2 linked regions of the Tautonia marina genome follow. The protein of the gene in region 1 binds, or shares a complex with, the protein of each later gene. Links are inferred from orthologs where the notes say so. Each region holds a gene or a part of one and is shown on either strand. Other genes may lie near its edges. The genes, in order: GA615_RS14910 and GA615_RS23865.

Region 1 (14,551 bases):
CAGGGCCTTCAGCGTGATCAACGACCGCTTGACCGCCTCGGCCCAGTGAGGCTGGTCGATCGTCTCATCGATCGAGCCCTCGCCGTACGACGACCGATCGATCCATTCACGCCACCAGCGCTCGGTGTCGTGAATGGCGTTGGTGTGATCGACCTCCTTCGGTTCCTTCTCGTGCGACGGATACCACGTCAGGTCGAAGCTGGCCGTCTGACCGGTCGACAGTTCGAAGGAGGAAACCGTATGAAAATCCTCGCCATGCACCGGCACATCGGTTCGCAACCGGACCATGTCCGGCCCCGCCACCGCCGAGATCCCTTGCGGCGTGTGCTGCACCCACGGGATGATCGAGCCGTAGTCGAACCGGATCACCAGGTCCATCGTCATCCGGACCGTTCCCCGGCGGCACTCGACCAACCGAAGCACGTCGGGCAACTCGTCGCGCGGGGGCATGCAGTCGGTAATCCGAACCGTCCCTGTGTCGGTGTCGAACTCCGTTTCCAGCACCAGAGTTCCCGGCCGATACTGCCGCCGCACCGCCCGAATCGGCCCTTCCGGCGCAATCGTCCAGTGCCCATGCTCCTCGTTGCCGAGCAACGCCGCAAACACCGCCCCCGAGTCGAACCTCGGGAAACACAACCAGTCGATCGAGCCGTCCCGGCCGACCAGCGCGGCCGTCTGACAATCACCGATCAGGGCATAATCTTCAAGCAGCAAGGGCATGGTGGCAGGGTCCTGTCGGGTCAAGCCAGGTCGTGCTCCGTCTCGGTTCCGGCGCTCCGGCGAGCGTGACTCAATGTTACCCTAGTCTCAGACGCGTCTCCCGGCAATCGCGCACAACGGGGGCCGACGCCTTTTGGAATCACAGAACAAGAAGGAATGTACCGTGGTGTCGATGGGAGTTCGTCTGGGACGCCTGGAGCTGTCCAACCCGGTTCTTGTGGCGTCGGGAACCTTCGGCTACGTCCGCGAAATGGCCGCCTTCGTCCGACTCGACCGCCTTGGCGGGGTCATCCCCAAGACCGTCACTGCCAAACCCCGCGCCGGCAACCCGACCCCTCGGACCGTCGAGACCGCCTCAGGCCTGCTCAACGCCATCGGCCTCGACAACGACGGCATCGACCACTTCCGGACCCACCACCTCCCCTACCTTCGCACCGTCGGCACCTCCGTCATCGCCAACATTGCCGGCGAGGACGAGGACCAGTTCGTCCAGATGGCCGCCGATCTGGGTGAAGAACCCGGCCTCGCCGCCATCGAGCTGAACCTCTCCTGCCCCAACGTCAGCCACGGCCTCGACCTCGGCATCGATCCCGCTGCCGTCGGCCGCGTCGTTTCTCGATGCCGCGCCGCCTGCCCCTACCCGATCATCGCCAAGCTCACCCCGAACGTCACCAACATCGTCCCCGTCGCCCGCGCCGCCCACGAGAACGGGGCCGACGCCGTCAGCCTCATCAACACCGTCGTCGGCCTCGTCGTCAACTGGCGGGCCCGCCGCCCCATCCTCGCCAACGACATCGGCGGCCTCAGCGGCCCCGCCATCAAACCCATCGCGCTGCGCATGGTCTGGCAGGTCCACCGCGCCCTCCCCGATCTCCCCATCATCGGCATCGGCGGCATCTGCTCCGCCGACGACGCCCTCGAATTCCTCGTCGCCGGCGCCTCCGCCGTCCAGGTCGGCACCGCCACCTTCGCCGATCCCTCCCTCTCCGACCGCCTCCTCGACGACCTCCCCGCCAAACTCTCCGAACTCGGCCTCTCCGACGTCAACGCCTTCATCGGTACGCTTCAATCCAACAAGGAATAGTCACTCGTGTATTCCAAGGGGTGGCTGGGATCGTCTCAACCCCAGACGAGGCCGCATGAGTGGCCCCAGGGGATGACCGGGTGTGAGAATCATCAACGCGGAAGACTTGCTTTGAGGCCGTCTTGAGGGCGCAATCAGGCAATGGACTTCGAACTGATCGGCGAGTTGTCAGAGATCGAGACCATTGCGGTCAATCTCTCGATTCGAGAAAAAACGGACCTCAAGGCGCGTTATGGTGGTCGCCGGTGGCGGAAGCTCAAGGGGGTGGGTCTGATACGATTGCCCAGTGGCAACACCCGTCGCGCCGAACTCCACTGGTACGAAGCGCATGGCATCGGCCGGCGCAAACTCAAGATCAAGCGTTTTCTGGACTGATCCAATGACCACTCACGACTCCAGATCCCTCTTCGCCGTCTGCATCGACCAGGCGGGCTGCGACGATCTCTCGGCCGGGATGCTCTATCGGGTGCTTCCCGACGAAGCGGCCGGCTCGGAGGGGTTTCTCCGCGTGATCGACGATTCGGGCGAGGACTATCTTTATCCTGCGTCTCGCTTCGTCATCGTCCAGGTCCAGCCTTCGGACGAACCGAAGCTCCTTGCCGTCGCCCCGGCGAGCCCTGGGTAACTTTCGACGGGACACCTCAATCAGAACATGCGTTGAGGCAACGGAGCGCTCTCGATGGCGAAGTCCGAGCCCGGCTGGTATCTCGTGCCTCAGGCGGTGGTCGCCCCGGTCGTGCTTTCCGTCGTCGCGATCGCCGCAACCTTCATCGTCTCGCCCTGGGCGCCGGCCGCCCTGCCCTTCGTCTGGATCGGTGCCGGCTGCGCGGCCCCAAATCTGAATCTGGTCAACGGCTGCCTCGCCTACGTCGCCATCTTCATGGGATTCCTGATCTCCTCCCGGCACGAGCCCCTGGGCCTCGCCATCGTCTTCGGGGCCATCGCCGGCTACTGGGGCGGAGTGATCGAGAAACGGTTACGGATGCGGCCATACTCGGGAGACTCGGCGAGCCACGGATGAAACACAGATGGATGTGAGCGACGTGTGTGGCCCCAATTGCTCGCGGGTGGCCCCGGTTGCTCGCCAACCGGGGCGGCGCAGCCGCAAGAGGCGGCATTGGCCACCCGCGTGATCCTCTCGTCGCTTCGCAATCCCGGTTGACGAGCCACCGAGGCCACCCGCCGTCCCGGATCGCATCTCGTTTCTCGCTCATCTTCTTCCCTTCGCTCTTCCCTATCCGTGTTTCATCCGTGTTCCATCCGTGGCTCAAAACCTCCCTTTCCGGTCAAACTTCCAAAAAAACGCAATTAAGCCTCCCATATTTCCTGATTGTTTCAGACAGGGGCCGTTCCACGCCTCCCCGTTCCCTGTCCGCGCTGAAGCTTGCATTGTTGCTGCTCTCCTGGAACTCAAAGGACGCGCACCCTCATGGCCGCCACCACCTTGAAGCAAACGCTCGCCAACCGCCTGAACGCCCTCCTCTCCACCGGCCCGAAATCGACCGAGGGCAAGGCCCGATCGAGCCGCAACGCCCAGACACACGGCCTCTCGACGCTCGGCACTCACCTGCCCGCCGACATGGCCGAGGCGATCGAAGCCCGTAAAACCGAGTGGCTCCCCGACTACCGCCCCGAAGGCCCCGCCCAGACCTGGCACTTCGATCGCCTGGTGGCCGAATCCGTCCGCCTCGATGCCTGCGAGGCCCGCATCTGCGCCGCCCGCTCCGAACACGCCGCCCGCGCCTCCGAATCCTGGGACGACGACCGCGCCGCCGCCGTCGCCTCCCTCGCCGCTCGCTTGCCCCAGCAACCCGAGCGCATCCAGTCCCAGTTGCTCCAGAGCAAGCACGGCGTCCTCTGGCTCCTCGACCGCTGGGCCGAGGTGCTCGACTCCCTCAACCGTCACGAGGGCTGGACCCGAGACACCTGGAACCTCGCCCTCGACCTGCTCGGCGTTGCCCCCTTCGCCCGAGACGGCTCCGGCCCCTGGGATCTCGACCCCGAAGACAAGAGCGAAGCCCCCGGCCTCGCGCTCGTGACCCAGGCCACCGCGGCCCTCCGCGCCCGGCTCGATGCCTTCCTCAACGCCCGAGACGACCGCGCCCAGGCCGACGCTGCCCTCGGCCTCGACGCCGACGAGCCCCCCGCGATCCGCCTCCTGGAACGCTACGCCGCCGACGCCCGACGTCAGTTCTCCCGCTGCCTCAACGAGTTGCGCCGCCTCCAGGCCCTCTCCCCTCGACCTGCCGATGCCGCCCCGTCCCTCCCTCCCGGCCCCCGTCCCGATCGCTTCCGCCCGCACCCCTCCGCCGCCGACATTCCTCCTGCTCCCACTTCCTCCGAGCCTCCCGTCCCCGCTCCAACCGCCCCACCCACCCCGGCGCGAAACGAACCCATCACCCGCCCCTCGATCGCCCGTCCCACACTCTGCCCCGTCCTACCCGGCGCCTCCGCCCCCCTGAACCGCCGCGCCCGCCGGGCCCGAGCCGCCGCTGCCCGACGCTCCTGAACCCTGATGCTCCCCTCCCCCTTCGACCCTCGCACCCCATCCCGGCCCTTCGTGCGCGCCGAACCTCCCAATGCCGCTTCCGCTCGCATCTTCCCATTTGTTCGTTCCGATCCATGGTTTCACCGAGGCTCATCTCCCGATCCGATCCGATCCGAGGCAGCGATCCCCGTCTTCGAGGGATCTGATCCGAGCTGGCCGACGTAATTGTCAAGACTTCTCAGTCAATCTCGCCCGGGAGTCGGCGAACCCCTTGCCATCGAGGTCCCTCAATTCCGTCGAGGACCGCTCCCGATCACGATCCCACGAGCGATCAGCCCAGGGAACCTGACATGAACGACGCCCCCGCTCCCCACACGCGATACCACGCCTTCGACTCCCTCCGGGCGGTCATGATGCTGCTGGGCCTGGTCCTGCACGCCTGCCAGTATTACGTGCCGATCCCCTTGTTTCCGGGGTTCGATTTCCGCGATGTCCGCACGTCGGGGCTGGCCGGATTGACCTTCTTTGGTATTCACACTTTTCGCATGCAAACCTTCTTTGTGATGGCCGGGTTCTTCGCCGCCCTGCTCTGCGACCGCCGAGGGGTCCGGGGGATGTGGTCGAACCGGATGAAGCGGGTCGGCTTGCCCCTGCTCGTCGGCTGGCTGATCCTCTTCCCGATCACGATCTCGGCATTCCTCTTCGGCATCGCCAAACGCGAGGGCCTGCCGGCCTGGGAAACCACCCTCGCCTGGTGGACGACCGGGCAGATCCCCTGGGTCGAGGACTGGCAGCCGTTCTACAGCATCTTCCTCATCTCGCCGCTGCACCTCTGGTTCCTCTATGCCCTGCTCTGGTTCTACATGGGGGCGATCGTCTTCCGGCAGATCGGGAAGATCGGCAAAGGCGCGGTCGGCCGGGGCGTCAACAGCCTCTTCCGACGCCTGACGGCCTGGCACCTGCTCCTTCCGGCCGGGATCGGTTTCACGACCCTGACCCTCTTGATCAGCCCCTCGGCCCTGTTCGACCAGAGCTTCCCGGTCTTCCTGCCGAACCCCTTGCCCCTGGTCCAGTTCGGGCCGTTCTTCGCCTTCGGCTGGCTGCTCTATCGCAACGTCGACCTGCTGCCGACGATGGCCCGCTGGCCGGTGCCGACCTTGGTGGCCGCGGCGCTCATGCTGGTCGTCTATTTCGGGGTAACGGCCTCGGCGATCGGGCCCGACGGCCGGAACACGATGCGGCTGGAGACGGCGGCCGTCTCCTCGGCGGTGGCCTGGCTGGCGGTCTTCGGCTTCATCGGCCTGTTCCTCCGCGTCTTCAACCGCCCGAGTCCCGCCATGCGCTACGTGTCCGACTCGGCTTACTGGGTCTACCTGGCCCACCTCCCCTTGATCTACTGGATGCAAGGTTTGCTGTTCGACCTGCCGGTCCCCGCCCTGGTGAAGATCGGCATCATCCTGAGCGTCTCCATCGTCGTCCTGTACGCCAGCTACGACCTGATCGTCCGGCCGGGCGTCATCGGCCGCTTCCTCAACGGCCGATCGTACCCCTCGGCGCGCCTCGGCCTCCGATCCGGCACCTCGGCCACCCCCGAACCCTCTCCGAACTGATCCGCCTTGCCCCGCCGTCCCCGGGGGCCGGTTCGCCTCGGCCCCCCATCTTCCTCCGTTCCCTCACCAGTCTTCCCGACCCCGGCCTCCTTCGACTCCCTCTCCCTTGTCTCCCCTCGATTTGTTCCTTTCGATCCCCGCTCTCACCTGTTCTTCCCTTCCGATCCCTCCTCTTCCTTGTCTTGCTCCGTGGTTCATCCGTGTTTCCTCCGTGGCTCAAACCTCCCTTTTCCAGATCCGATGCAACCTCCCCTTCAGCCCTTTCCCTGTTTCATCCACCGCCCTGATCTGCGTCGACTCGAACCGCAGCCCCGCTCCCTTGAGGGCCGGCTCCAGGTCCTCGGTCGCCACCCGGTACGGCCCGGAGATCAGGGCCACCCCTCCCGGCGCGAGCATCGCCCGCAGCACTCCCACCACCAGCGGGATCAAGGGCCGCTCATACAAGACATCCGCGCCCAGGATCACCGGGTACGTGGTTTCGGGCAATCGTCTCCAGTCGAGCAACGCCGTCTCGACCCGCTCCGGACCGAACCCATTGGCCCTGCCGCTCTGCTCGACGAACCGCAACGGCGCCCGGTCGTAATCGGTGAACACGACCCGCTCGATCCCCGCCTCCAGGCCCACCAGTCCGGTCAGCCCCAGCCCGCACCCCAGCTCCAGCGCCTCGGCCCCGGTTCCCCACGCCTCGGCCGCGACCGCCTCGGCCAGCAAGAACGCCCCAGGCCAGAGAAAGGCCCAGTACGGCATGTAATCATCCCTCGCGTTCCAGGCCAGCACCGTCGGATCATCCAGCAACCGCTCCGGCTCCGCCGGTCTTGCCAGCCGGATCGTCTTCCCGGCAATCTCCAGGGTCGAAACCGTCTCGGGCCCCTCGTATCGGGAATCCGGCTCGAACTCGTCCACGCGATCCGCTCCTCCCACCCTTGCGATCCGTTTCATTGCCGAGCGATCGGCCCTCGACCTCGGGGGCGAGGGCCGGGAACCCTCCCCCACCCCGGGCTGACCGCCGTTCCTGCCCCTCTCTCCCCCGACGTCGGGGGAGAGGGCCGGGGTGAGCGGGCCCGTTCCAGGACGCCACGCGTCGCAATACCGACGCAGCCCCTCTCACCCGGCCTTCGGCCACCCGCTTCCCCGCACGCGGGGGCGAGGGGCGAGGGTTGCAATGTGTCTCCTCCCCACTCACACGCAGGAGCCGGGCCGGGCGTTTAACCGTGGCTTGCGCCCCCAGTGTAACCGATCCCCGGCCAAACCCCCGAACCCCCGCGCCATTGACGCCCCTCGGTCCCCCCCTTTATAATTCATTGTGTTGAGACTGAATCTCAATTCCGTCCCTCCGCTTCGAGGGAAGGAGCCTCGATCCCTCCGTCGAGTTCGAGCTGCCCGCTTGCCTGCCCACCGACTGAAGAATCAAAGGAGCGATCGTTGATGTCGAGCGTTGCCGAGTTGCCGCCCAGCGTTGCCGAATTGATTCCGCTGACCTTGCTGCGGCCGGGGCAGTCGGGGACGGTCGATCAGGTGCTCGGCACCGGAGATCTCGTGCATCGGCTCCGAGAGATGGGCTTGCGACGCGGAGCCATGATCGAAATGATCCGCCCGGGAAGCCCCTGCATGATTCGCCTCGACGGCCACACCCTCGGCATCCGATCGACCGAACTGTCGGGCATTCTGGTGAGGCCGGCCTGATGAGTCGGCGCCTCTCGGAACTCTCCCTCGGCGAGTCGGCCACGGTGACCCAGGTCGATGCAACCGGCGATGTCGGCATGCGGGCCCTGGAGATGGGGGTCATCCCCGGCACGGTGGTTAAACTCGTGGCCATCGCGCCCCTCGGTGATCCGCTCGTGTTCGAACTGCGTGGCTATCGCTTGAGTCTCCGGCGCTCGGAAGCCGCGGCCATCGAGGTCGCAAGCCTCGTCTGATCCCCCCCGGTCCTGCGGAACGCTCGGCTCCCACCCCGCACGAGGCGACGCAATCGCCGAACCGACGACCGCCTCTCAATACGCCTTGGAAGCAACACGACGATCCCCGGCAGACGGTCCCCTCCCCTTCGCGCCAACCCTCTCCCCCTGTTGACCGACCAGCCGAGTGAGTGGCCCTCCATCATGTCCATTGCCGCTGAACCCCAAACCCGGACCGTGGCCCTGATCGGCAACCCGAACACGGGCAAATCCACCGTCTTCGGCGCCCTGTCCGGTGTGCAACAGCGGGTGGGCAACTATCCCGGCGTCACCGTCGAGAAGAAGACCGGGCGGATGACCGTCGACGGCAAGCGCTGGACCCTCATCGACCTGCCCGGCACCTACAGCCTCGCCCCCCGATCGCTCGACGAGATGGTGGCCGTCGATGTGATGCTCGGCCGACGGCCCGACACGCCGAAGCCCGACGTCATCCTCTGCATCGTCGACGCCAACAACCTGGAGCGGAACCTCTACCTCGTCAGCCAGGTTCTCGAACTCGGTCGGCCGACGGTCGTGGCCCTGACGATGACCGACCTGGCCGAGGACCGCGGTACGACCCTCGACCTGCCGAAACTCCGCGAACGGCTCGGCGTTCCGGTCGTTCCCATCCGGGCCCACAAGCGCATCGGCCTCGATGCCTTGAAGACCGCCCTGGCCGAGACGGCGACTCAGGAGCAACCCGCCTCTGCTCCCGAAAGCCCCTTCCCCGAACCGTTTCAAGGCGAGGTCGCCCGCATCGAAGCCTGGCTGGCCGACGCGAGGCCCGGCCTGCCCCCCTTGCCCCGCTACCTCGTCGAGCGGCTCTTGCTCGACACCAGCGGCTATCTCGAAGGCCACGTCGCACTCAAGAATGGCAACGTCGAGGGCCTGCACGCCGAAATCCTCGCTGCCCGTCAACGCCTGGCCGAGGCCGGTTGCCCCGTCCCGGCCGTCGAGGCGATGGCCCGCTACGGCTGGGCCGCGTCCATGCTCGACGGCGTCGTCACCCGCCCCGACGAGCCTCGCGTCACCTCCGGCGACCGGGTCGACCGCGTCCTGACGCACCGGGTCTGGGGTACGCTGATCTTCGTCGCCGTCATGGCCCTGATCTTCCAGGCTGTCTTCACCTGGTCGATCCCTTTGATGGATCTGATCGACGCCGGGGTCGGCGGCCTGGCCACCCTGGTCGAAGGGGTGATGGCCGAGGGGGCCCTGCGCAGCCTGATCATCGACGGCATGATCGCCGGCGTCGGCGGGGTCATTGTCTTCCTGCCTCAGATCTTCATCCTCTTCTTCTTCCTCGGCATCCTGGAAGACTGCGGCTACCTCGCCCGCGCGGCCTACCTGATGGACCGCCTCATGACCCGTCTGGGCCTGAGCGGCAAGTCGTTCATTCCCCTGCTCTCCTCCTTCGCCTGTGCGATTCCGGGGGTCATGGCCACCCGCGTCATCGAGGACCGCCGCGACCGCATGACCACCATCCTCGTTGCCCCCTTGATGAGCTGTAGCGCCCGGTTGCCGGTCTACACCCTCTTGATCGCCGCCTTCATCCCGCCGGTGGCCGTGGCTGGGTTCGTCAGTCTCCAGGCCATGACGATGGTCGCCATGTACGCCGTCGGCGTCATCACCGCCGCCGCCGTGGCCTGGGCCCTGAAGAAGACCGCCTTCAAGGGGCCGACCCCGCCGTTCGTCATGGAACTCCCCGCGTACAAGTGGCCCTCCCCTCGCGTCGTCCTCCACCGGATGTTCGAACGCGGCTGGTCGTTCGTCCGCAGGGCCGGGACGATCATCTTCGCCGTCTCGATCGTCATGTGGGCCTTGCTCTACTTCCCTCGCCTGCCCGAATCGACCGAGGCCGCCTTCGCCCAGCAGATCGCCGCCCTCGAAGACCAGCGCGAGGCCGCCGACGATGCCGAGGCCGTTGAGGCGATCGATGCGCAGATCGCGACCCTCGAAGCCCGAGCCGACGGTGAGCAGAAGCGATTGAGCCTGCTCGGCCGCGCCGGTCGGGTCATCGAGCCGGTCGTCCGCCCGCTCGGCTGGGACTGGCGGATCGGCGCCGCCGCCATCGCCTCGTTCCCGGCCCGAGAGGTCGTGGTCGCCACCCTCGGCGTCATCTTCGACGTCGGCTCCGACGTTGAGGGGGAGGAAGGGGCCAGCCGCCTCCAGGTCGCCCTGCGCGAGGCCGAGCACCGCGACGGACGCCCCCTGTTCACGATCCCCGTCGCCCTGTCGATCATGGTCTTCTTCGCCCTCTGCGCCCAGTGCGTTTCCACCCTGGCCGTCATCCGTCGCGAGACGAACTCGTGGGGTTGGCCGTTGTTTTGTTTTGCTTATATGACTGTCCTTGCGTATTTTGGCGCGATGCTGGTCTATCAGGTTGGCACCTGGATTGCAGCCTGAGGCTCGGATGACGGGAGGGGATTCCAGAGGCCCGGTTTCCGAAAAGGACGGCAGACGATGACGTTCGACTGGCAAGACCTGTCGGCCCTGGCCGTGGTGGCGGTCGCGGTCGTCTACCTGGCCCGTTTGGGCCTCGCGGCCGTCTCGTCCCGAGGCGGGTGCGGCTCCGGATGCGGCTCCTGCCCGAGCGCTGCCTCGACCCACGGCAAGGGCGAGCCGCTCGTGAGAATCGGCCCGCCCCCGCAGCGGAAGGGTTGAGGAACCGGCTTTTGCTCGCCGGTTCCTCGGTGGATGCCGGTCAAAGGAACGACCGGAGCTGATGGCAGAGCGAGCCGATGTATCGGACCTGTTCGATGTTTGGTCCGGAGCGGCCCCGAGCGACCGAGTTGACCCGAGCCACGAGCCGCCCGCACGATCGTTCCATCCGATCATGAAACCGTCTCAATTCGTGCGGCGGAGCCCCGCTCAGGGCCGCCTGACGGAAGCCGACGGCCGCCTGGTGTAGGTCGATCGCGTCACGGTACATCCGCTCCCCCTGCGGCACGATGTGTGCCGTCGGCCCGAAGACCTCCAGGAACGCCCCGACCTCGCCAATCAACTGATCGACCACTCCGATCACCGGCGCGTGACCTCCCCCTGGAGGGCAGGCTCCACCCCGGCCGCCATGCCCACCATAGCCGGGCAATGGAGCGCCGAAGCCGTGGTCGTGACCACCAAAACCGGGGGCCGGAGGGTAAACGTCGGTCGGAAACCCTCGCGGAATCTGCGGGATGAAGCCCGCGCCCGGTCGATGGCCGATCGGTCCCCGGTGGCCGGGGAACGTCGACCCGTATCGATGGGCCGATGTCGGCGCGACACCTCCAGCCCAGCCGATCCCGGGGTCTGCACGATGGTCCGAGTGCCGATCGAAGCCCGACGATCCCAGCCCGATCGGCGGCAGCCTGCGGTCAATCACCTGCCCCTGCGCCTGGGTTCCCGAGAGGCCGACGACCATCAGGCTTGTCATAACGGTTGCGGTAACAATCATCCTCGACATGGTGCACACTCCTGTTGCGATGCGATCGCGGCAGACAGTCCTCCGGACGGAGATCGGGCCGGTCGGTCGGTCTGGCCTCGGATCGAACAGACCCGAACGCCCGCTGTGGCTCGACCGGCTCGGTATCCTCACCTTGCGACCCGTTGCGTCTCGAAGGGTCGCGACTCGGCTTGAATCAAATACACAGGGTGTGCCAATTTGATCGAATTTGGAGAGGATTGTCGCAAGTTTATTTTCTGTATTGGGTTTGCGTTTGTTTGTCTTGTGGAGGATTTCCAGCCTCGACCCCAGAATCAACACGGAACACCAGAGTTCTGGCGCGAGGAAGATTCTGCCAGGAAAGGGGCGTAGCGGGTCGCTCCGGCCCTGGCGCGACGGGTATACTCCGAAGATTGCTGCCCGCCAGTCCCCGACCCCTCCCCCCGCGATGGCCCGATTGAGGAGACGCTTGCCATGAGGCTCTGGCCCCCCCGTCGGCTCACCTTTGGTTTGACCGTGCTCGGCCTCGTCCTCTCAGGGGACGCCCGAGGTCAGGAATCGGAACCCGCGCCGGAGCTGATTTCCGGCACAGGGCTGTCGCCAGCCGAGGCACTGGCAAGCTTCCAGGTGTGGGAGGGGTTCACCGTCGAGCTGGTGGCCGCCGAACCGCTGGTCCAGGACCCAGTCGCGTTTGACTGGTCGGCCGACGGGAGGCTCTGGGTTGTCGAGATGGCCGACTATCCGCTCGGGACCGAAGGGGGCGGTCGGGTCCGAGTGCTGGAAGACTCGAACGGTGACGGCTCGTACGACACATCGACCGTTTTCCTCGATGAATTGTCCTATCCCAATGGTATTATGCCCTGGCGTGAAGGAGTTCTGATTTCTTGTGCGCCAGAGATCATTTATGCAAGAGACTCCGATGGCGACAATCGGGCCGATCGGGTCGAGGTGCTTTACACGGGGCTGGCAGAGGCGAACCCGCAGCATCGGGTCAACGGCTTCTCCCTGGCGCTCGATGGTTGGGTCCATGCGGCCGATGCGGATGGCGGCACCGTGCGATCGACTCGGAGCGAGGCCGCGGTCGAAGTCCGAGGCCGCGATATCCGCTTCCGGCCCGACGACGGGGCGATTGAGCCCGAAAGCGGTCGGTCGCAGTTCGGCAGGAGGCGCAACGACTGGGGGGATTGGTTTATCAACAACAATTCCCTCTGGGCCTGGCACGTGGTCCTGAGTGATGCCGACCTGCGCAGGAACCAGGCGTTTGCTGCCTCGGTGACGACCCGGGTGCTGGAACCGGATACGAGGCTTTATCCCATCAGCCGGACCCTGGCTCGTTTCAACGACCCTGGATCGGCCAACCGAGCAACCTCGGCCTGCAGTCCGGAACCGTATCGGGATACGCTGTTCGGTTCGGATTTTGCATCGAATCTGTTTATTAGTGAGCCTGTTCATAATCTTGTTCACCGAATGGTGCTTGAACCTGAGGGGGCGACGTACTCGGGGCATCGAGCCGAGGGGGAGGAGACCTCCGAGTTCCTCGCCTCGACCGATCACTGGTTCCGGCCGGCCTCGATTCGGACCGGGCCGGATGGGGCGCTCTGGATCGCCGACATGCAACGCGCGGTCATCGAGCATCCCGAGTGGATTCCCGATGACTGGGAACGCCGAATCGACCTGCGGGCCGGCGAGAACCGAGGGCGGATCTATCGCGTGGTGCCCTCGGATCGTGCGCCTCGGGCCATCCCGAAGCTCGACCAGCTCGACACGGCTGGGCTCGTTGCCGCGATGGACAGCCCGAACGGCTGGCAACGAGATACAAGCCAACGATTGTTGATGCACAAAATCGATCAGGATGCGATCATTCCTCTGCGCCAGTTGATCAGCACAAGCCGTCGGCCCGAGGCTCGGGTGCAGGCGCTCTGGACGCTGGCCTGTCTTGAAGGGTTGGATGCGAAGCTGATCCGATCGGCATTGGCTGACGAGCATCCCGAAGTCCGCCGGGCGGCGATCCTGGCGGCGAGGCTGGGGGACGGGGATCGCGACGAGGTGGGCGCGGCCATCGTGGGCCGGACAGACGACCCCTCGCCCCGTGTCCGGATTGCGGCGGCCCTGGCGCTGGGAGACTGGACCAATCCCAGCGCCGGAAAGGCACTGGCGAAGCTCGCCCTGAACGACGGAGGAGATCCCTGGTTTCGGGTGGCGATCCTCAGCTCGGCACGGTTCCATGCGGCGGAAATCTTGTCGGCGGTACTCGCACAACCTGAAGGCGATCGTTCCTCTGCGAATGTATGGATTGGTCCGCTGTTTGCTGCCGCGGCGCGAGAGACGGGTTCCGAAGGGCAGGCGGGCCTGGTGCGGTCGCTCCTGACTGCCATCGAGCAGGTCTCGGAGCGGGACGGGCCGGCGGCGATGGGGATGCTGGCAAGTCTGCTTGATGAGGCGGGCCGACTGGGATTACCGCTCACGCGGTGGTCGGAGCCTTCGGCAGGGCTGACCTCGGAAGTCGATCGAATCGGGTCGCTCATCTCGGAGGCTCGACAGGTGGCCGCCGACGAGTCGCGCACCGAGGCGGATCGGCTTGCAGCAATTCGGCTGCTGGGCCGCGAGCCGGCGGGGGGCGACCGTGACCGCGCGGTCCTGCTTGGATTGCTTCGGCCTCAGGAGCCGGTTGCCATTGCTCGGGCGGCGGTGGATGCCGTAAGCCGACTGGGAAGCGCAGAGGTGCCTGATGTGCTTCTGGGAGGGTGGAAGGGGCACGGGCCGACGCTTCGATCAGCGATTCTTGACACGTTGCTGAGCCGAGAAGCCTGGCGCGATGCGTTGCTTGACGCTCTGGAGGAGGGGCGAATCCCCTCGGCGGAGGTCGGGCCGTCGCATCGGGGGCAGTTGTTGACGCATCGAGAGGAGGCGGTTCGGGAACGCGCGGAGCGGCTGTTCGGAACCTCGGACGGAGAACGGGCGGCGGTGGTCGCGCGGGCTCGGCAGGCGCTGGCGTTGGGGAGCGAGCCGGAGCAGGGGCGAGCGATCTTCGCGAAGCACTGCTCGACCTGTCATCAGCTTGACGGCGAAGGATTCGCCGTGGGACCGGACCTGACGGTACTTTCGGACCGATCGCCCGAGGCGTTGCTGGTGGCGATTCTTGATCCGAACCGGGCTGTCGAGGCACGCTATGCCGCCTACACGCTGGCCACGACCGACGGTCGGGTGGTTTCGGGCCTGATCGCCGAGGAAACCTCGAACGCACTGGCGCTGCTTCGTCAAGGGGGAGAGCGTGATACCTTGCTGCGGTCGGAGATC
Region 2 (14,661 bases), on another replicon or contig:
CTGCCGAGGGCCTCCGCCACCCGCCCGAGCCGCCCCTTCCAGTCCCCACCGATCCCCACCAGCCCTCGCTCAATCGGCACCCCAGCCCGAACCAGCGCCACGATCTCCTCGTTCAGCGCGATCAGTTCGTCCATCGAAAGCCGATCAATCGCTCCCCGGCTCGACATCGTCGGCAGTCCTCCCCCGAGTGGCAGGATCATCTCACCGGGGGGATTCTACGACAGTTGTCACAGGTTGTCGAGGGGGCGGCTGAAAAAGTTCGGGAACGCGGAAAAATCAAGGAGTCCTGCTGTCCATGTGTTTCGATGCCGTAGGGTTAGGAGGGGAATGGGCGATCGTCCTCCCTCTTGGGCGTCTGAAGCCCGAGAACCCGGCGCACCTCGGCGGGGCTGGTCCGGCCCGCGGCCACTGCCTCGAGCGCTCGATCCCACAGGCCAACCATCTGCGACAACCTCGCAGCGGCTTCGATCCGATCCACATCAGCTCGATTGAGCACGGCTTGGGCAACCGGTCCCTCATGGGGAAGGAGAAATTCGGCCATCGGCATGCGACCCTGATACCCGGTCCCTCGGCAGGCGTCGCAGCCCGAGGCCACTCGGGCCGACTGCAGCGGAAGGCCCAGCATTGCGGGATCGTCGGCCGAGATCGGTCGGGAACAGCCGTGGCACAGCCGCCGGACGAGTCGCAACGCCAGGACGGCTCGAAGCCCACTACGCAGCAAATACGGTTCGATCCCCATCTCAGCCAGCCGACCGATTGCTCCGCTCGCCGATCCCGCGTGAAAGGTGGTCAGCACAAGATGCCCCGTCAGGGCTGCCTGAAAGGCCGACTCCGCCGTGTCGGGGTCGCGGATCTCCCCCACGGCGATCACTTCCGGGTCCTGCCGGAGCAACGAGCGCAACCCCGATTCCAGCGTGAACCCGGCCGAGGGGTTCACCTGCGCTTGCACCACCCCCTCGACGGCCGCTTCGATCGGGTCTTCCAGCGTGACGAGGCATCGGTGGCCGGCCGAGGAATGTGCCAGGGCACGCAGGCACGCATAAAGGGTTGTTGTTTTGCCGCTTCCGGCGGGGCCGGCCAATACAATCAGACCCGATGTTTCGACCAGCGCCGAGCGCAGGGATTCGAGCAGATCGCCAGGAAAACCCAGTTGATCGAGGTCGAGCAATCGCCCCGGTTCCGCAAAGAACCGCACGACCACCCGTTCCCCCAGGAGCGTCGGAAACGTGCTGACGCGAATCTCGGCCTGGCCCGGTTGCGAGGGAATTCGCCCTTCCTGGGGAAGGTCGGTTCGATAAGTCAGCAGATGTGCAAGCACTTTGAGCCGGGCCACAACATTGGGTGCGACCTGTGACGGAAGCAAGGCCATCGGTTGCAAGACGCCGTCAATCCGATGGCGAATCTCCAGCCCCTCGGCGATCGGCTGGAAATGCAGGTCGCTGGCCCCGACCGCACGGGCCGTTTCCAGGAGCACGCCAACCGCCTCCGTCGCAAACTGCGGGGAGGCGGGGTCGAGCCCGGCAAGCACCGAGGGCCCTCCAGGCGATCCTCGATTCGAGGTGCTGGGCATCGGTAGCGATCAGCCTTCATTGTCCGAGTCGGAGGCCAATTCGTCCGCACTCAGACGTGCTTCGAGGGCTTCGAGCCGGGCCGAGAGGGCCGCGACCTTGGCCGAAAGCGTGGCGGTATCCTCGGCCCGAGCCAGACCAAGCCGTTGCGAGACTTGCTCGATGCGCCGGTCGATCTCCGCTTGAAGATCCTCTTGCGCGGTCGTGGCCCGATGTTCGAGTTCGGCCTGGAACTTGGCGGCTTCGGCTTCACTCAGGTCGGCCTGACGAGCCACCTCCTTGCCCAGTTCCTCAAGCTTCTCCTTCGTCATCGCCGCAAGGCCGACGCCGGTAAACAGGGTTCGCTTCACAAGTTCGAACATCGCTCCATCCTTTCGCATGATTGTCCGTGGATTGAGTCGTGATCGTGGCTCAATCCTCCGGCAATGATCGACCACGCCGAGGGGCGTGATCGTGATCCCGAACCCGCCGCAGCCAGTTCCGAACCTAATTCATTGTCTCATTTCAGGCCACTCGACGCGAGGGGCTGCTTTTCGTCGGTGGCCGTGTGAAACCCGCGCTGGCAACCCGTAAACTGGAGCCGCCTTGCTCCTCACCGCTCCGTTCCGTTTTCGACCGAGGATTGTTCCCGATGGCGTCTCCCGAGGACCAACCACCCCCCGATTCCGCTCCCACTCCGGTTCCGGCCGACCTCTCCTACGGTGGGTTCTGGGAACTGCTCGGCATGGTTCCCCTCGAACCTGCTCAACCGGGAGGACCGAGCCGTGTGAAGCTCGTTGTGGAACCGCAGCATCTCCGAAGCCTCGGCCTGATGCACGGTGGTGTCACGGCGGCCATGCTGGATTCGTTTATGGGACGAGCCGCCTTCGCCCACTCCCCTCCGGGGCATCATCTGGTGACCTTGCAGCTCAACGTCCACTTCGTCCGAGCCGCTCGGGTTGGCGATACGCTCATCGCCGATGGCGAGGTACAGCACAACGGACGACGAACCGCCGTGGTCCGCAGTGAGCTCCGAACCGATCAGGGAAGCCTCATCGCCACCGGCTCCGGCACGTTCATGCACCTGCCGACCGATCCTCAGACCCCAGATCGTTCCTGATCGCGGGGCGTCAGACGTCCAGCCCCACGGCTCGCATCAACTCCAGCGCATTACTTTTCTGAACGACCCCGGGACGCATGATGTAATCGAACCGCATCTGCCCGTCTTCCAGATGGTCCTCGAAGTGGACGTTCTCCGCCCGATGCCCGAGGCCCGCGACGATCTCGGCCAGCGCCAGGTCGTGCGTCGTCACAAAGCCGATCGCCCCGCGGTCGAGCAATCCCTTCACCACACCCTGTGCTCCCGATCGCCGGTCGTGCGAGTTCGTCCCGTGCAGGATTTCATCGAGCAGAAAGAGCAGGGGGGGAGGGCTTGAGGCCAGATCCACCAGCGTCCGCAACCGCGTAATCTCGGCGTAAAACCGCGATCGCCCCGCCTGCAGCGAATCTTGCACCCGGAGCGTCGATCCCACGCTCATCGGAGAAAGCCGCAGCCGATCGGCTCGAACCGGAGCCCCCGCCAGCGCCAGCACGACGTTCACCCCCACCGATCGCAACAGCGTGCTCTTGCCCGACATGTTCGATCCGCTCACCAGCAGCACACGGGGGCCATCGGCGCCTCCCAGGCGGACATCGTTCCGAACGTTCTGGGTGTCCGGGATCAACGGATGCCCAAGCGCCTGAGCCTCGATCACCGGGCCTTCCGACTCGTCCACGATCTCCGGGAACGGGTCGTGCGGCCGCTCATACGCATACGACGCCAGCGCGCAAAGGGCTTCGAACTGACCGACGGCGTCGAGCCATTGCTCAATCGATCGGCCCGATCGGTTCCTCCAGCGTTCGATGGCCAGTCCGAGATGAATTCCCCAGAGCAGGAGAAACGCCAGCGGCGCAAACAACTGGTTCCGTCGGAAGTCGAGCAGCATCACCAGTCGGGCCAGTCGCGCAATCTGTCGAGAGGGCGGTTCGTAGTCCCCCGTTTGGCTGTCTCGAATCATCAAGAGCCGGGCCGATGTGAACGGCTCGTGTTCAATCCTCGCCAGCAGCGATTCCAGCAATCGTAGCTCCTCGGCCCGCTCATCCACGGTGCCGAGCGTCTGAGCCAGGTCATTCCGAAGCGATCGAGACAGGATCAAGGTGGCCGCAATCGTTGCCATCAGCGGGATTCCCCCCATCCCCACGATCCAGGCGGCCAGCGCGGCCAGGTTCAGGACGGCCAGCAGCGAGGCGGCCAGGGGAATCAAGGGGGATTGCAAGACGGCAGGAGCCTTGGCCCAGGCAATCAGGGTGGTCGGATGCAGGCCCTGCTCGATGTCGTCTCCCAGCAAGGCGAGGTCTTCGCGTAGATCGAGCCGATCGCGCAGCTCCGCCACCGCCTCGTGCCGGGCTCGAATCTCGTCCACCTCGGCCGGGTGATGCAGCCAGGCCGCGAGCGTCGTTTTTCCAGAGCCGGTGCGGGCGGTGCAAAGCCGTTCGAAGACCGATCCGGACCCGAACAAATCAAGGTCGGCGTCGAACGGATGATCCGGTTTTAAGAAGCGATTGCCGGGATCGCCTCGGCCGGGCCATCGGTCTTCCAGCCGAGCCAGCCCGGCCTCGTAGAAGGCGACCCGACGTTCCGCGCGCCGATGCGATCGCCCGACCGTGTCGTAGGCGATCACCAGGCCCACAAAGACAACCGTCGGCACCAGCAACCACCAGGGCGACCCCCAACCCAGCCCAATCGTCACGACGGCCAGAACCAGCCCCACGGCGAAGACCAGCAAGCGGCCATCGGCAATCTTCCGATGCCGGTCGCTCAATCGGTTCGCTTCCGCCCGTCGGGCATCGCGGCGTCGAAGGTATTCGGCATGAGGATCTGATGGCTTGGAATCGGCGGATGACGAGTCGGAGGGACGCGCGGCCAAGGTGCGAACTCCCAGGGAAAGCTGCTCCGAAGCCATGACCCCATCATGACCGGCTCACGCCCGACGCAGCGCAGAGGATTCTGCAGATAAAGAATCTCGACCCCGACGTCACTCGAATCAGGTCGAGCGACGACGCATTCGGCACCATCTTACCAGGAGCCATGATCTGTGGGGATGCCCGCCCCGCCCCTCCGTAAAGGATCGAATCAGAGAACGGTGCGCAACCGCCCGAGATTCCCGACCCTCACCGAACCACCGGGTAAAACCGGGCGAGCGTCTCGGTCGACATCCCTCCCGCGGCCCCCGCCGTCAGGGCCCAGTTGCGCAGACTCTGGCCCAGAATCCCCTGGTTCCGCCAGCGCCTTGCCGAGACCTCAATCCGCTTCGGAAGCAACGCAATCCTTCCCAGTCTCCGCAATCGGAGCATCAGATACACGTCTTCCATCAAGGGCAATTCCGGAAACCCGCCGACCCGGTCAAACGCCCATCGCGGAACGAAAATCCCTTGATCGCCGTACGGAACCCCCAGAACTCCCGCCCGGAGGTGCGCCGCGGCGTCGATCGCGCGAAAGGCCCATTCCGGCCCATCCACCCGCATCCGAAAGCAGCCGCCCGGCACTTTCGGGCACCGGGCGACGAACCGCTGCAACTCGGCAATCGCCCCGCCTTCAAGCCGGCAATCGGCATGGAGGAACAGCAAGACGTCTCCCGACGCCTCCAACGCTCCCCGATTTTGCTGAACTCCTCGGCCTTTCGGAGCGGCCACGACCCGAGCCCCGGCCCGACTCGCCCGATCGGCCGTGCCGTCAGGGCTGCCGGCATCGGCCACGATCACCTCATCGACCCCCTGGTCGGCGAGATGATCGAGGCACGATCCGATCGTCTTGGCTTCGTTGAGCGTCGGAATGACGACCGACACACGAGGCAATTCCGCCATCTCAGCGCTGCAGGTCGTAGAGGTCTCGGGGAGAGTCGTGCAGGATTTGCTGGAGCAGGGCCGGCAGATCCTCCTCCCTCGCAAAGCCCGATTCCACCTGATGCGCTAGGGCCGAGGCAATCGCCCGCTTGATGACCTGGAGCTTGCCATACGCCCATTCGACCGAATACGAGTCGCTCAGATAGGCGCAGAACTTCGTCATCGGCACCACCTGCGACCGCAAGGCAAAGTGCCGCTCGATCAAGGACGGGAAGAACGTGTGCCACCAGTAGCCCGACGTGTAAACGTTCGGGAACTGCCGGGCCAGCACGGCGACCTCCTGCGACAGCACGTCGGAGGCCATCATGATGTCGAACCGGGCATTGCCGAATTCGTGGAACGTCCTTGCCATCTCGCTCGTCCAGTTCGGCTGGAACCGAGGGATGCTCTTGCCGTCACAGATGAAATATTCGGCGCCAACGGCAATCTGCACCGCCTTACGTCGCTCGTGGTGCCATTCCAGAATCGCCCAGGTCACCGCGTCCACCAGAGCATCGACATCGGCCTCGGTCTGGTCCTTCGCCGTTCCGATCCGGGCGAGAATGGCGTCGATCGTGGCCGGATCGGGCCGTCGGAATCGCTGCTCAATCGGAATGAACGTGTTGGTGAACCGCACCGGCCCGGTCACGGTCCGATCGAGCCAGCCCTGCACCGCCCGAGACAGCTCGCCCGACGATCCCGGATGCGATCCGAACGCCTGACTCAACGCCTCGAAATAGTCCAGCTTCCGCGTCCTGCCGGTGAAGAACGGGTCGAGGTCGGTGGCCACTCCCGGGCAAAACAGGTAGTGCGCATCGAGCATAAACAGCGCATCGGGCGCAACGCTACTTGACGCTTCCCCCCGATTGCCCAGGCTGGTCACAAAGGTCTGAATGTTGCAGCGATCCCGAAGCACATGGGCCGGCCACTCCGGGTCTTTCCCCTTGGCTTCGACCCGGTCGAGCAGGTCGCGGTAGTTCGCTTCTGTGACCTCCGGCTCGGCGAATTCGTACAGATCCCAGAGAATCCGGTAGACGCACCACGACATCGCCGTGTTCCGCATCCGCTTCAGGTACGGAATCATCCGACGGATGCGTTCATCGGTCGGCAACGCTGGGTCGAGGTCCTCCTTCGGCATTCCGACGGCGATCAGCTCGGTCTGAACCCAGTGGTAGCCGAACAGGGCGGTCAGGTCGGTGGCCGACGGCCGATCGCAATGGATGTGCGTGTGCGGGTCGATGATCGGCGTGTCGTCAATCAGGCGTTCAATCGACTGGGCCAATCCGGGGAGGCTCGTGAACATGAGGACGGTTTCCGTGAAGTCGGGACGGCTCGAAGCGACCGCCGTTGCGAGGGCCGCGAGCATTCTCGGACGAGGCCCTTCGCCTGTCAACGAGACCCCGCCCGTGCCCTCGGCGAGCCGATCCGCTATAATACCTCTGGGACCGCTCCAGCGCCCGCCCACGGACCCGGACCATTTTTCCCAGTCGCCGAACCGGGAGCGATTATGCGGCGCGATATTGACGAGGCCCTTCGGGGCTGGCCCTACGACCCCGAGTTCGACGAGGTCGAAGCCCGAGAAATCCTGGCGCGCGACGGTCGTACCGTCCTCCAGATCCGGGTCGATCTTGGCGTGCTTCAGATGGAACTCGACGGCCGACCCGACGGCGCACGACCTCGCGGCTTCTTGACCTACCTCGACTACCTCCGCCATCGCTCCAAATTCCGGAGGCGTCGGCGATCACAGGCCGCCGCCGATCCCGGCCCGGTCGGATGGTCGATGACGCCCGAACACTGCGCCGAGGCCGACCGCGAACTCGTGCAGTTCTACCACCGCCGTGTCGCCTTCCTCACGCTCCAGCACTACGAGCGTGCCCTCCGCGACGCCGAGCACAGCCTCAACCTGATGGATTTCATCGCCGACTTCGGCCCGACCCCCGAATACGTCGAGCGTCACGAGCGCCTTCGCGCCGGCATCCTTTTCGACCGGACTCAGGCCTCCGCCGCCCTCGCTCTGGAACGGACCAGCCCCGAGGAAGCAATCGACGCCATCCGCGAGGGGATCGACCGGCTCGAACGTCACGCCCGGACCCTCCTCGAAATGGACGATCTCGACGACTTCGAGGCCCTCGAACTCCCCCCGGGCGAACTCGAAACGCCGACCGTCGCCTACATCGAGCGCCTCCGCCGCCTGGAAGGGGAGGTCCGGCATCATTTCGAGGTCCCCAAGACCCTCCGCGAACAGCTCGACGAGGCGGTCGAACACGAAGACTACGAACGCGCCGCCCGCCTCCGCGACCAGATCCGCTCCCGAAGCCGCTCCTGAGGCGGTATTTACGAACACCTTCCCGGGTTTGGGGTGGCCCCGGTTACTCGCCAACCGGGGCGGCTCCGCCGCAAGAGGTCCCGAAGGCGGGGGATCATCTCTCGTCGCTGCGCGACCCCGATTGGTGAGCAATCGGGGCCTCTCAGCTCGGTGGAACCGCTCTCACCGTCGTCGGGAATCGGATTGCGGAGACTGGCCGATCAATCCGCCGCCCTCAATGCCCGCCGCCCAGCGGCCAGGCCACCTCCGCCGCCCTCACAATCGGCCCTTCCACGCACACCCGTTTCAGGTCGGTCGAGCCGTCGGCCTGTCGCATCGGCACGACGCAGCTAAAACAGGCCCCGAAGCCGCACGACATCTGGTTTTCAAGCGACACGTCGCACGGAATCCCTTCCCGATCGGCAATCCCCGCCAGCACGCTGAGCATCGCCGGAGGCCCGCACCCGACAAGCTTGCTCGGCCGGTGCCCCGCTTGCAACCGCTGCTCCAGCAAGGTCGTCACGAACCCGTGAAAGCCTGCTGATCCGTCGTCGGTCGCCAGTGCCACGCGGATGCCGGCCCGCTCGAAGTCCTCGACCCCCGCGGCAAGTTCCGCGGTGCGCACTCCGTAAAGCAACTCGCTCGACGACGCGACCGGACCCGTCCAGCCGGTCGGCTCGGCCCCGTACGATTGCCGGCCGGTCCACCATCGACCGAGCGCGAGAAACGGCGTTTGCCCGATTCCCCCGGCCACGAACGTCACCGGGCCTCCGTCCTCGGGAGGGGGGCCGAAGCCGTTACCGAGCGGCCCCCAGACCTCCACGGTTTCCCCCGCCCGGCGCTCGGTCAGTGCGGCCGTGCCTCGACCGATCACCAGGTAAACAATGTCGATCGCTTCCGGAGTTCCCGAAGGCCCTGGCACAATGTCATACAACGCGAACGGTCGACCGAAGAACGGGTCGGTCGAGCCCTGGCGCGTCGGCCGGATCATCAAGAACTGCCCCGGAATGATGCAACGCGCCATCTCCGGGGCCAGCAGCCGGATGCGGTACGTCCCCCTGGCGATCGGGACATTCTCGACGATCTCCACCGAACGATGCGCCGCACAGGCCGGAACCACCGCATCCATCAGGCGACTTCCTCCCAACACCGGGCGATCCTTGAAACAAGTCCGGAAGACGACCCGTCACGCCGGGTTCCCGCGTTCAACCGCTCTCAACCCTCACCCGCCGCTTCGCTTGCGGGGGAGAGGGTGGCCGCAGGCCGGGTGAGGGGGGGCAGTCGCCTCGACTCGCTCGCAACCATCACTTGAAACGCGACGATTCGATTCCGCCCGCCCCTCCGCTCCGATCACTCGTCCCCCGCAGGCTTCGACCGCCGCGACTTCGGCAACGGCTTCGGCCGACGCTTGGCAACCTGGCCGGGTGGCTTGATCGCCGGGCGCCGTCCGCCCGAGGGACCATTGCCGCCGCCGCCAATCGGCGGGCCACCAGGACCTCCGGAACTGCGACGCTTGGGACCAGCACCCGCCGATCCTCGACTCCGAGGCGGGCCGCCGCTGGCCGGCGGACGACCGGCCGGTGGCCGCGACCGAGGCCCGGCGGGCCGGGGCGGTCGTCCGGCCGGAGGAGGGCCGTCGAAGTTCCCGCTGAAGATCGGCGGAATCAACACCTCATCGGGCCCGTCGTCGAGCGAAGCCGGGCGTTTCCCTTTCACACCGGTCGGCGGTGGGGCGAACGAGCCGACAGCCCCTCGCCGGGGAACGCCTCCCGGTCGTCCTCCCCCCTGGTCCCGATCCCGACCGCCTCGCGGCGGGCCGCCGGGGCGCTTGCCCCTCGGACCATCGGCCGATCCGACCAGATGACCCATGCCCGACCGAGGGCCGGATGGGGCCGGTCCCCCTTCGGATTTCCGTCGAGGAGCCTCACGACGCTTGGCGTCTCGGGGCCGGAGCGACTCTCCGGAGGCAACCCGGCGAAGCATTGCGACCTCGTCCGGTTCCAGATACCGCCACTGACCGGCCGAAAGCCCCTTGAGCGTCACCGGCCCGACCGAAACGCGAGTCAAGCGCATGACCTTGTGGCCGAGTTTCGCCAGCATCCGGCGCACTTCGCGATTCTTCCCTTCGGCCAGGGTCAGCTCGATCATCGTGGCTTCGCCGTGATTCGATTTCTCGTTCACGAACCGGGCCGATCGTGCCCTTGCCTTCCCTTCGGCAAGCCAGACCCCTTCCACCAGCTTGTCAATCACTTCCGGCCCTGGCTTGCCGGCGACCAGCACGCGATACACCTTCTCAACCCCGAACTTCGGGTGCGCCAGCCGGTTGGCCAGCTCCCCGTCGTTGGTCAAGAGAATCAGGCCCGTGCTGTCCTCGTCGAGCCGACCGATCGGATAGACCCGTTGCGGCAAGTCGGGCACGATGTCGATGACCCGAGGCCGCCCGGACGGGTCGGAATTGGTCGTGACAAACCCCTTCGGCTTGTAGACGGCCAGATAAACGATCTTTTCCTGGCGAATCCGCTCGCCATCGACGGTAATCGTCGCCTGCGTCGGATCGACCCGCGTGGCCAGATCGCGCACGACCTGGCCATCCACCAGCACGCGACCCTGGAGAATCAGTTCTTCCACCGCTCTCCGCGAGCCGAGCCCGGCCGCCGCGAGCACTTTATTCAGGCGATCTCCTTCGCTCGACCCGCCGGATCGAGCCGGGCCACGCCCTGCCGACGACGATCGACGAGGACCCGCCGTCGGTCGCGGGCCGGATGACGGCCGCGGGCCGGTCGGAAGGCCGGCGGGCCGGGGTTTACGGTTCGATTGCGGACCCGCGCCCGACGTCGAGCCGGCGCGGCGGGGAGGCGGGCCACCGCCTCGGCGGGGTGGTCGTGCTGCCATTGCGAATTCTCTTCCTGCGTCGGCGGACGCAACTCAATCGGAAAGGACTTAATGTGAAGCGCCGCCGACAAAAGCCACGGACCGGCGGGTCGTTCCTCATTCGTTGGTTCATCGAGTATACGATCGTTCCCCAGAAAGGTTCCAGGGAATTACGCAGAAGTGTCCTGAGATTCGACTCTGCGATCGTTAGGGGCCTGATTCGAGGCTCCGGCCAACCCTTGCTCCAGGCGCACCTGGCCGGACCGGCCGATGTCATCGAAGAAGTGACCCATCACCTTCCAGGTCTCACCGTCCCGCCGGAACTCGAAGGTCGCCGCCCCGGAGAAGCGGCGAGCCATCATGCCGCCCCCTTCCCGCCGCGGCAGGTTCTCCTCGAACGTGTACATGAAGCGGAGCGTCACCAGCTCGGCCATCATCCCGATGTGGAGGCTCCCCAGATCGCTGTGGACCCGCACCTGGCCGCCGCTCTCCGCCTCACGCTCGACCATCACACTGATCTGCTCCCAGGTCTGGGAGATCTTCATGAAATAGCCCGTGCGAAAGACCGATCCCGACTCCGACGGCGAGTACAGCTCGATCGTCCCGTGGTATTCCCCGGAGAGGTCGGACGGGGCCGGCAGCCCGGCCAGCCGGAACATCCACGTCCCCAGCTCGGTTCGCCAGACATAGGCGTCGAAGAGATTGATCAGGACGCCGAAAAGAATCAGCGCCGTGAAGCCGCCGAAGAAAAGGGCCTTCTCGGCGAGGTCCCAGTCGTCTCCCCCGTAGCGGCGAATCAGGACCAGGACCCCGTGCTGGGCCAGCGGGGTCAGGAAGGCGGTGATCAGGGCCAGCAGCGCGTACATCCGCGCCCGGCCTCCCAGCCCGCTGCTATAGATCGTGTAATCGTGGCCCTCGATCATGGTCCAGGCCCCATCGTTCCGTGAAGTCCCGAGGCTCAGAGCCCGGTCGACGGCCCCTTGCGGCCCAGGATCAAGGAGACGACGAACAGGACCAGGAAGATGAAAAAGAGGATCTTGGCGATCCAGGCCGCGTCCTGCGCCAGTCCGCCGAACCCGAAGACGGCGGCCACGATGGCCACGACGAGGAAGATCAACGCATAGCGGATCATGGGTGCCTCACGGTGATGTCTGGGGAGGAGTGGGAACGAGTCGGTGGAATGAATGACGAACGCAACGATTCAGGTGACAACCCGATGACCTGTCCCGGCGCCAGGCCAGGCCACCCGGTTGTCGAGCCACCACGGCGGGTGACAGGTTTTCTCAGCGGTTGCTGTCTGGTTCTCCAGAGGGCTCGCCCCTGATCGCCTTGCCGGCCCCCTCGACCGCCTTGCCGGCGGCGTCGGTGTCGGAGCGGGCCTCCTCGCCGATCCCCGGGGCCGCGTCCTCGATCTTCCGGCCCGTCTCCTCCAGGCCGACGGACTCGGCCGCCTTGCCGACGGCATCGACGGTGCCCTCGGCGGCGCCGCCGACCGAATCGGCCGAGTCTTCGATGGCCTTGCCGGTCGCCTCGACCGCCCCGCCCATCATGTCGCGGGTCCCGTCGACGGCACTTCCTACGGCGTCGCGGGTCCCGTCGACGGCACCTTCCACGGCCTGCCCGGCCGCGTCCATGTCCGCCTCGATTTCCTCCTTCGAGCAGCCGGCAACCAGCGCCAGCACCATGGCCAGCCCGGCCATCATTGGTCGATTCATCGGAAGATGCTCCTGAGTTTCAAGCGGTCACGACGGGTGGCGAGCTCACGCGGCTCGCCTTCCTGTCGCATGGATGATGAGGTGTCGTGAGTGGTCACATCAAGCGATATGCCGGGCCGACGATCCGATCCCGGCTCAAGCGAGAACCCCCGGCCACGATGCAGGGGGTGCTCAAGTTGAATCGAGGGTTGGCTCCCTCGCGTCAACTCCGGCTTCGGCGTCGCTGCCGGTACGCGCCGAGCCCGATCAGCACCACAGCCATGCCGCCCATCGCCAGAGTGGAAGGCTCAGGAACCGCTGATACCTCCGTGGCATTCACCTGGAATAGGATTGGAGCCGGGCCGTTCCGGGGATCGGAGAACGGATTTTCCAACGCGGTCCAGCCGTCAGTACCATACCCGGCATAGGACGTGTCTCCGATTGACCAGCCAGCCAGACCCGTTTGGTTAGGATCGCCCGTGAAATTCCAGAAGAAATTGTCATTCACATTCGCAGAAACCATTAACCAGTAGGATGTGTTCGCGGACAGCTGCAGCATGTTCTGCGGCGTGAACGTGATCTCCTCGGCCGATGAGCTTGGGTTGGAGCCCAGAAAACTCACGAGAGGGGTCGTCCCTGGCAAACCGCTGAGATCCGCGAAGAGTGCAACGCTCACGGACCCGCTGGGAGTCTCAAACACTCCGAGATTAAGCACGACCGAGTCCAGAATCCAACCTGGCCCTGAGCCGGTCGTGAATTGATTGGCAACTGGAGAATCTAGGAGCGTCGACCCACTGCCGATCCTCCACGCGGAATCCTGTGTGTTGCTGAGGTTGGAGACCACTAGACCGGCCCTGGCGTGGGAATCAGCCGAGGACCAAAGGCCGAGGACCAGTACGACGAGAGCCGAGGTCGAGTAGAACGGGTGGCTGGGAATCCTGGTCATATCGGATGTTCTCCCGAGTTTGGGGCTTCATGAAGGCGCAGGGGCGATTGAATCGGGGAGCCCTCGGGCGCCACGGGCTGAGGAGAACTCGCCATCTACAACCGGCGACCGTCGAACGGCCCTCCTCTCCTCTTCTTGGGGGTGCCGGGCCGAAAGTTAGCACCCGCGGCGATAAATATTTTCGGAGACACTCCTCGAACAGACTTCCAAGCACTAGAATGTGTTCCAATGGGCCCCAGGCAGGATGCAACGTAGCGATCAGCCCCAGATCGCCCGAAATCCCAGTCTTGAAAACCAGATCCGTCGACGAGCCAGGTGAGCCCGATGGCCGTGCCGGAGGTTTCCGAGAACCTTGGAGGGACACCGTGAAGCCAACGGACACCTGCCCCGATCCGAGCCGCTGGGAACGATTCCTGGCCGACCAGGTCGATGATCGGGAATGCAACGACCTGGAAGCGCACCTCGACGCGTGCGAAACCTGCCGCGATCGGCTCGCCCTGCTGGCCGAATGGCCGTCGGTGGCCGAGGTGACGGCGAAGCCCGATCAGGATCCCTCGCAGTCGTGGCTCGATCGGCTCGAACGCATCGACGGCTGGGAGGCATCAGATGCCGATCGGGAACCGGCCACGCTCCCAACACTGCCGGGATTCGACGAACTCGAAGAACTCGGCCGGGGTGGCATGGGGATCGTGTACCGCGCCCGACAGGTGGGCCTGGACCGGTCGGTGGCGATCAAGGTCCTTTCGTCCGCCGGTCGACTCGCACCCAAGGCCCGCTCCCGAGCATTCCGCGAGGCGAGGGCACTCGCCCGACTCAATCACCCGAACATCGTCAAGGTCCACGACATCAGCGAGTTCGACGGCCTCCCCTCCATCGTCATGGAGTGGGTCGAGGGGGGCGACCTGAGCCATCGCCTGGAGCACGGCCCGCTCCCGCCCCGAGAAGCCGCCGAGCTGGCCCGGACCCTCGCACTGGCCTTGGCCGCCGCCCACGAGCAGGGGATCATCCACCGCGACATCAAGCCCCGCAACGTCCTGCTCGCTGCCGACGGCTCTCCCCGGCTGACCGACTTCGGCCTGGCCCGGGAGGTCGATTCGAACGACCGATTGACCTCGACGGGGCTCGCCATCGGGACCCCCGGCTACATGGCTCCCGAGCAGATCGACACGACCCTCGGCCCGGTCGGACCGCCGGCCGACATCTACGCCCTGGGGGCGACCCTCTACGCCATGCTCACCGGTCGGCCCCCGTTCCAGGCGGCCAATGAGGCCGAGTCGCTCCGCCAGGTCGTCGAGTGTGATCCGGTCCCGCCCCGCAGGCTCGACGACGTGATCCCCCGCGACCTGGACACCATCTGCCGCACCTGCCTGGAAAAGC

The links.
Region 2: the proteins of GA615_RS14910 (region 1) and GA615_RS23865 are in contact, whole or in part, in a crystal structure (PDB 5UE9), measured with the Lactococcus lactis proteins. The link is inferred for Tautonia marina from one-to-one orthologs. Residues at the interface, in WP_025017116.1 of Lactococcus lactis: Gly25, Phe27, Phe29, Glu32, Tyr33, Lys35, Tyr36, Lys48, Phe56, Thr60, Pro61, Arg62, Val63, Ala64, Glu65, Thr66, Ala67, Ser68, Gly69, Met70, Ile74, Gln77, Pro223, Glu251, Phe274, Ala275, Pro277, Phe278; in WP_023189152.1 of Lactococcus lactis: Leu4, Gln5, Ala47, Ser48, Met49, Leu50, Leu51, Arg52, Arg53, Met95, Leu98, Arg223, Met224, Ala225, Cys226, Ile228, Gly229, Ala230, Cys231, Tyr232, Ala233, Val235, Glu236, His237, Asn243, His244, Ala245, Lys247, Glu250.

The regions. Positions count from the first base shown.
Region 1 is NZ_WEZF01000011.1:156,061-170,611, reverse strand. What follows is about bases 1-2,843. They hold GA615_RS14910 (dihydroorotate dehydrogenase), read left to right. Parts: upstream 1-883; coding sequence 884-1,804; downstream 1,805-2,843. Other genes in these bases: GA615_RS14895 (hypothetical protein), read left to right, coding at 2,484-2,825; GA615_RS14900 (hypothetical protein), read left to right, coding at 2,184-2,429; GA615_RS14905 (hypothetical protein), read left to right, coding at 1,946-2,179; GA615_RS14915 (glycoside hydrolase family 15 protein), read right to left, coding at 1-720. Also shown: GA615_RS27520 (hypothetical protein), read left to right, coding at 3,234-4,313; GA615_RS14885 (acyltransferase family protein), read left to right, coding at 4,643-5,902; GA615_RS14880 (class I SAM-dependent methyltransferase), read right to left, coding at 6,119-6,805; GA615_RS14875 (FeoA family protein), read left to right, coding at 7,328-7,585; GA615_RS14870 (FeoA family protein), read left to right, coding at 7,585-7,818; feoB (ferrous iron transport protein B), read left to right, coding at 8,002-10,239; GA615_RS14860 (hypothetical protein), read left to right, coding at 10,297-10,497; GA615_RS14855 (hypothetical protein), read right to left, coding at 10,538-11,275; GA615_RS14850 (PVC-type heme-binding CxxCH protein), read left to right, coding at 11,729-14,551.
Region 2 is NZ_WEZF01000026.1:19,980-34,640, forward strand. Bases 6,956-9,908 are described here. They hold GA615_RS23865 (dihydroorotate dehydrogenase electron transfer subunit), read right to left. Parts: upstream 8,903-9,908; coding sequence 8,009-8,902; downstream 6,956-8,008. Other genes in these bases: GA615_RS23860 (UvrB/UvrC motif-containing protein), read left to right, coding at 6,976-7,794; GA615_RS23870 (pseudouridine synthase), read right to left, coding at 9,124-9,908. In the rest of the region: GA615_RS23825 (type II secretion system F family protein), read right to left, coding at 1-167; GA615_RS23830 (GspE/PulE family protein), read right to left, coding at 317-1,528; GA615_RS23835 (phasin family protein), read right to left, coding at 1,580-1,930; GA615_RS23840 (PaaI family thioesterase), read left to right, coding at 2,200-2,667; GA615_RS23845 (MutS-related protein), read right to left, coding at 2,678-4,408; GA615_RS23850 (TIGR04283 family arsenosugar biosynthesis glycosyltransferase), read right to left, coding at 4,758-5,432; GA615_RS23855 (hypothetical protein), read right to left, coding at 5,452-6,834; more of GA615_RS23870, read right to left, coding at 9,909-10,401; GA615_RS27920 (hypothetical protein), read right to left, coding at 10,443-10,697; GA615_RS23875 (hypothetical protein), read right to left, coding at 10,815-11,567; GA615_RS23880 (DUF1328 domain-containing protein), read right to left, coding at 11,603-11,776; GA615_RS23885 (hypothetical protein), read right to left, coding at 11,928-12,359; GA615_RS28605 (choice-of-anchor R domain-containing protein), read right to left, coding at 12,562-13,284; GA615_RS23895 (serine/threonine-protein kinase), read left to right, coding at 13,650-14,661.